2 linked regions of the Nodosilinea sp. FACHB-141 genome follow. The protein of the gene in region 2 binds, or shares a complex with, the protein of the main gene of each other region. Links are inferred from orthologs where the notes say so. Each region holds a gene or a part of one and is shown on either strand. Other genes may lie near its edges.

Region 1 (3,129 bases), on a different replicon or contig from region 2:
GCTTATCGACTGCGTTGAGCATTTAGGCGGTTAAGGGCTAACAGCGGCACCACTATGAGACAGCTTAACTATCGACCTGCACCTCGAACCCTGAGGCTGTTGCGCCCCTCATCCCATCAGCCCCGGTTCACCCACGGGCAAATTTTGACTTCCTACCTGTGCAGCTTTGTGGGTATTGCCGTTTTGGCCTACCTCACGGTCTACACCGGCTATCCTTTAATCGCCGCTCCCTTTGGGGCTACGGCGGTGCTGGTGTTTGCCGTGCCCGAAAGCCCCCTAGCCCAGCCTCGCAACGTGATTGGCGGATGCGTGGTCGGGGGAGTAGTCTGCGTTGCCTGCGTCAGTCTCTTTGGCACTGCGCCCTGGGTGATGGCCCTAGCGGTGGCCACCGCCATTCAGCTGATGCAGCTCACCCACACCCTGCATCCCCCCGGAGGCGCTGTTGCCCTGGTGGGCGTCATGAGCAATGCCTCTTGGGATTTTGTCTTTACCCCCGTGTTGACTGGGGCGGTTTTGCTAGTGCTCTGCACGGTAGCCTTTAGCCGCTGGATTCCCGGCCGCCCTTACCCAAAACATTGGCTGTAAAGCACTTATCTATCATGCTCTAAACAAAGCTCACTGTAAGTTATTTGGTTGAGACATTTCTCTTGGAAACATTCAAACGTTTGAATGTTATTAGAGGTAGTTTCAATAGTTCAAAAGTCCCCGCACCTACCCTATGGGAAGCAAGCTCCACCCCCAGCCTCTCTCCTCTTTGGGAGAGGGGAGCCGCAACCAAACTTCAAAGTCCTTCTCCCAGCTTGGGAGAGGAATTTAGGGAGAGGGCTAGATTACGGCAAGAAAGCGTGTTTGTAGTCTACTGAATTTAAGCAGTGGGTGCCTCAGGGGCATAAAACGCCAGGTAGGTTGTGCCGTAGTGCTTTTGACGCACCAACTCCAACCCAGGAACAGCGATCGGAACCCAGGCATCGGGTCGATGCTCCACAGCAATTTCCCCCGTAGGCTGAAGCAGATTTAGGCTCGCTACCCGTTCCAGAACAGGCAGGTACAGCTCGCTGTCGTAGGGCGGGTCGAAGTAAATGCAGTCGAAGGGTTGCCCGTGCAGCCGTGATAGCTGCTTCACCACATCGCCGCGAAACAGGCTGAAAGTTTGGTCGGGCTGAGCCACTTTTTGCCAGTTTTCGCGGGTAATGGTGTAGGCCTCGGGCGACTTCTCAATCCCTACCACTTCTGCCGCACCGCGACACAGTGCCTCGGCCCCCATCGCACCGCTGCCCGTGCACAGATCGAGCCAGCGGCAGTCGGTAATGCGCCCCTGCCAGATGTTGAACAGTGCCTCGCGCACCCGCGCCGAAGTGGGGCGGGTGTCTAGACCGGGAAGGGTTTTAAGGGCGCGATTGCCGTAGATGCGCAGCATGGGCTAGGCCACAGCCATAGGGGTTTGGGCTTTGACCAGGGCAACGAAGTTAGCCAGCATAACCAGGCCAGCGGGGGCAGACTTTTCGGGGTGATACTGCATAGCGAGGATGTTGTCTTGGGCGATCGCCGCCGTCACGGTTTGACTGCCGTGGGTTGTCGTCGCCGCATTCACCGCCGGGTCGCTCGGTTCAGCATAGTAGGAGTGCACAAAGTACACCCAGTCGCCATCGCTTACCCCCTGCCACAGGGGGCACTGGGGCTGTGTCAGCGTCAGCTGATTCCAGCCCATGTGGGGGATAGCAATGTCTGGCTCTTTCTGAAATTTCTTAATGCGTCCGGGAATGATGCCCAGCCCTGGCTCTACCCCTTCGTCGCTGCCGTCGAACAGCAGCTGTAGGCCCAGACAGATGCCAAGGAAAGGTTTGCCCGATGCGATCGCCGCTTTGATCGGCTCCACCAGCCCCTTCTCTCGCAGGTGCCGCATCGCTGGGTCAAAGGCCCCATCACCGGGCAGTACTAGAGCATCGGCCGCCTCTAGATCGGCCACCACGTCAGTGATCTGCGGTGTCGCCCCCGCCAGTGCCAAACCTTTGCAGGCCGAGTGCAGGTTGCCCATGTCGTAATCAATCACGGCAATATTAGCCATACATGCTCCTGCGCTCTGGCGTCGGGGTTTCTACAGACTCTATCCTACCTGGGGATGGGTAAGGGGTGGATGAGTAGAGGGTGGATGGGTAGGGGGTGGGGGGAAAGTTTTAAGGGTTGAGTTTGAATGCTTTCTGTACATGCAAAACTCAACCCTTAAGATTCAAAACTAGCTTATTACTCTGCCACTCCCTTATCTTCCCCACCTCCCTCACCCCTCCCATGCTCCTCACCACCTTCGCTCCCTGGCGGGCCCACCAGCCTTCCAACGCCGCCGATGATCTGGTTGCTTATCTGCAACAGCAGCAGCAGATTCCTCCCGGCACCACTGTGCTGCGCCACATCCCGGTCAGTTTTGAGCTGGCCCCCATTCGAGTGATGGCTAAGCTGGTCGAACTGCGATCGCCGATGGTGGTGTGCTGCGGCATGGCCGAGGGTCGTAGCCACCTGCACTTGGAGCGCTACGGTAAAGGCAAGGATATAGCGCTAGAAAGCTCTCTGCCGTTGGCGGAGCTGCTAGTCAACACCCACCTCAGCGGCATTAGCGACGACGCGGGTACCTACGTCTGCAACCACCTGTATTACCGGCTACTGGAGGCGATCGCCCAGCATCGCTGGCCCGTCCAAGCCCTCTTTGTCCACATTCCACCCCTGAGCCCGGCAACGCGCCCTATATTTGCCCACGACCTGGCTCTCATACTAAAACGGCTGGCCGTATTGGCCAGCCGTTCTGCGTAGGATGAGGTGAGCAATTAGTTCACGGTAGTTTGAAAGCGGATTAGCCCCACCTGGTTGGCGTTTACCGGCCCTACCGTTACCACCACGGCGCCGTTATTTTGGTTGGCACCACAGACTGCGGGCAGGGCCGCTCCTGGCGGGAAGAAGGTGCCAGGGTCGCCGTCGTCGGCGCTGGTGTAGGTGACTGCTGGCCCCGGCGGACTAGAGGATGCGATCGCCTCAATGCCCAACCCCGGCCCGTAGCCGTCGGGGTTAAAGGTCGTCCCCGCTGGAATTTGGTCGCACACCACTACGCCGGTGACGCCAATGGTGTCGGTATTGGTCAAA
Region 2 (3,046 bases):
GCCTAACCGCTTCCGTCACCTGGGCTCAAGACCCAGCTGAGGAAAAGCCCCCGGCTAGCCAACCCGCTACACCTACGGTGAGCGGCGGTCGCATTGTCCGGCCTACCCTTCAGCTAGGCAGCCAGGGAGAGTCGGTACGAGAACTACAGTCCATGCTGATACTGCTGGGCTACTACCCCGGCCCAGTAACCGGCGTCTACCAAGAAGACACCGCCGCCGCCGCCCGACGGTTTCAAACCGCTGCGAGCGTTACTGCCGATGGCATTGTTGGTCCCGCCACCTGGAGCCGCCTATTCCCAACTCCGCCGGAGGAGGCCAACCCACCAACGGCCACGGCCTCCAGCAGTACAACCCCACCAGCAACCACTCCCTCAGCTACGGCTCCTGGCAGTACAACCCCACCGGCGACTACTCCCCCAGCCACGACCACTCCCGCAACCCCCAGCGGCGGTACCCCAGCCGCTCTTCCTGTGCTGCGCCCTGGCATGGAAGGAGACGCCGTGCGGCAGCTCCAGCAGCGCCTGCGCACCAAGAAATTTTACAACGGTACCGTTGATGGGGTGTTCGGCAGCCAAACCGAGGCTGCCGTGCGTGCTGCCCAAGCTGCTAATAACCTAACCGTGGACGGCATCGTCGGCCCAGCCACGTGGCGAGCGCTCAATTAAATAATGCTGTCGAGTTTACAGTCGAGTCTGAGCCTGCTATGGCAGGCTCAGGGTGGTGGGTGGCGGTACTAATTTTTGACCAGACCATGGTGGGCCGGCGTTAAAACTGCTGCTTCCAATGTCTGGTTATCTGCTGCAAACGGCCACTAAAAAGCCACCGAAGATGTAAACTCCCCGGCGGCTTAAGCATAGTGCTGGCAGGCACAACCTTAGTCTGGTTGAACGAACCAGTCATTTAAAGTATTGGCCGACTCAGGCAGCGTAGCGCTGGCGTAGGTGAAATAGGGAATATCTAGAGCTTCCATAGTTGACATCTGCTGGCCAGCATGATCCATATAGATCATGTAGTTACCCATCAGGAAGTAAACCCCCATCAAGGCAGCAGCAGAGGATGCCACTAAAAAACCCGCCAGCATCAGGGAAAATTCCTGACCTTTGACGGCCTGCTCCATGAGGCGGAGCGCCCAAGCCACCAAAGCAATAACAATAGTCAGGATGAGCAGCAGCATGGAACGATAACTGTTGTAACGATATGAATAGTCAGATTAATGACTGAGTCTATATGTTACACATCGTAACAGGCATTCATAAAACTGGCGTAGCATCCACAGAATGTCTTTAGGTTTACCCGGTGAAGGGAAAAGACTAGGTCAAACGCACCGGTACCTGGCGATCGCGCAAATGCTCCTTCACCTGCTGCACCGTCAGCTGCCCGTAGTGTAGCAGTGAGGCCAACAGGGCCGCCTCAGCTTTTCCCTCGGTGAGGGCCTGGTGGATGTGGTCGCAGTTGCCAGCCCCGCCAGAGGCAATCACCGGCACCGGGACCCGATCGGCGATGGCGCGGGTGAGATCGAGGTCGTAACCCGCCTGGGTACCATCGGCATCCATGCTGGTGACCAGCAGCTCGCCCGCTCCTTGGTTAACGACTTCCTCGGCCCAAGCTAGGGCGTCAAGCCCTGTATTCTCGCGACCGCCGCGCACGTAGACATCCCAACCTGGATTGCCAGGGTCGGGGCGGCGGCGGGCATCGATCGCCACCACAATGCACTGAGCGCCGAAGCGATCGCTGGCCGCCCTTATCAGCTCAGGCTGCTTCACCGCCGCCGAGTTAATGCTGACCTTATCGGCCCCGGCCCGTAACAATTTTTTAATGGTCTCTAAGGATTGTACGCCTCCCCCCACCGTGAGGGGGATAAACACCTGCTCAGCCGTGCGGTACACCACGTCGTAGATGATGTCGCGGTCTTCGTGGGTGGCGGTAATGTCAAGAAACACCAGTTCATCGGCTCCTGCCTGGTTGTAGGCCTGGGCCAGCTCCACCGGATCGCCTGCATCGCGCAGGTCGACAAAATTGACCCCCTTCACCACCCGGCCGGCTTTCACATCGAGACAGGGCACAATCCGTTTGGCCAGCATTGCGTTCTCCTTGCCTAGCGGCAACTAAACCCATTCCCCGGTTCCACAATAGAGGATTATGACGATCATCAGGGGCCAAGACGCTGATACACTGTCTCTTGGTTTATCGTTGGAAACGCAGTTGGAGCCCTTAGTAGACATGGCTTTAGAGATTGGCCAGAAGGTGAAAGTATCCCGTCTTCGCGATCGGGTTTCTAAGAATGTAGCGGCTTACCTCGGCAAGCGCGGTGTCGTGAGCCAGTTCAAAATGGTGGACGGCAGCGACGTTGGCGTCGTAGTCGAGTTTGAAGACAACTACACCACCTGGTTCTTTGAAGATGAGCTGTCTGCAATTCAGTAGCGGGCGGTTGCACTGAGGCGGTTTTTACAGCGGCTAGGCTCCTTGAATCATGTCGTTTGCCCTTTTTGATCGAGGGGGCAGGCGACATGATTCTAAAATTTGGGGTTTTGAAAGCGCAGTAGAGGGAAAACCTGAAGCCGATCTCCTCTTTTGGAAAGATTTCAGCGCTATCAGGTCCCCGAGATGATCGGTATTGATTCCCTTAGTCTAGGATGCAGAGCAGCTTCGCTCTGGTGCATCCTTAGCAAAGCACGGGAGCAGCGACGATTTGACTAACGCAAAGGCCCCATTTTTCTATGGCATTAATTCTCACCTATTTGGGTAAGGGCGGCAGCGGCAGTACGACTGTAGCGATCGCCGCCGCAAAACAGCGGGCACGGGCCGGGCAGCGGGTGCTACTGGCCATTCAAGATGTGACCCCGGCTCCAGCGCTACTACTGGGTCAGGCCCTAAGCGTCGAACCCCAAGAGCTAGAGTCCAACTTGTGGGGCATGCAGTTTCAAAGCGCAGCGCTGCTGGAGCAAAGCTGGGATGAAGTTAAAGCCCTAGAATCCCAGTATCTGCGAACGCCCTTTCTCAAGGCGGTCTATGGTCAAGAGCTAGGGGTGATGCCGGGCATGGACAG

Evidence for each region.
Region 1: the proteins of hisF (region 2) and hisH are in contact, whole or in part, in a crystal structure (PDB 6RU0), measured with the Thermotoga maritima proteins. The link is inferred for Nodosilinea sp. FACHB-141 from one-to-one orthologs. Residues at the interface, in WP_004080486.1 of Thermotoga maritima: Met1, Leu2, Ala3, Arg5, Ser40, Glu41, Asp45, Glu46, Ala70, Glu71, Ile73, Asp74, Ile75, Pro76, Phe77, Asp98, Lys99, Ser122, Gln123, Glu161, Thr195, Leu196, Asn247, Arg249, Glu251; in WP_004080484.1 of Thermotoga maritima: Asn15, Arg18, Arg22, Arg117, Leu118, Pro119, His120, Met121, Gly122, Trp123, Asn124, Asn134, Gly135, Tyr136, Tyr138, Val140, Tyr158, Glu180, Lys181, Ser182, Ser183, Lys184, Ile185.

Annotation. Positions count from the first base shown.
Region 1 is NZ_JACJPP010000003.1:82,827-85,955, forward strand. What follows is about bases 244-3,053. They hold hisH (imidazole glycerol phosphate synthase subunit HisH), read right to left. Parts: upstream 2,066-3,053; coding sequence 1,421-2,065; downstream 244-1,420. Other genes in these bases: H6F59_RS01100 (HPP family protein), read left to right, coding at 244-585; rsmD (16S rRNA (guanine(966)-N(2))-methyltransferase RsmD), read right to left, coding at 866-1,417; H6F59_RS01115 (peptidase C15), read left to right, coding at 2,287-2,802; H6F59_RS01120 (DUF11 domain-containing protein), read right to left, coding at 2,817-3,053. Outside these bases: more of H6F59_RS01100, read left to right, coding at 55-243; more of H6F59_RS01120, read right to left, coding at 3,054-3,129. UniProt on the Escherichia coli protein: IGPS catalyzes the conversion of PRFAR and glutamine to IGP, AICAR and glutamate. The HisH subunit catalyzes the hydrolysis of glutamine to glutamate and ammonia as part of the synthesis of IGP and AICAR.
Region 2 is NZ_JACJPP010000007.1:784,396-787,441, reverse strand. The notes cover bases 197-2,923. They hold hisF (imidazole glycerol phosphate synthase subunit HisF), read right to left. Parts: upstream 2,082-2,923; coding sequence 1,311-2,081; downstream 197-1,310. Other genes in these bases: H6F59_RS06975 (ArsA family ATPase), read left to right, coding at 2,718-2,923; H6F59_RS06980 (DUF2862 domain-containing protein), read left to right, coding at 2,221-2,421; H6F59_RS06990 (hypothetical protein), read right to left, coding at 875-1,174; H6F59_RS06995 (peptidoglycan-binding protein), read left to right, coding at 197-665. Also shown: more of H6F59_RS06995, read left to right, coding at 1-196; more of H6F59_RS06975, read left to right, coding at 2,924-3,046.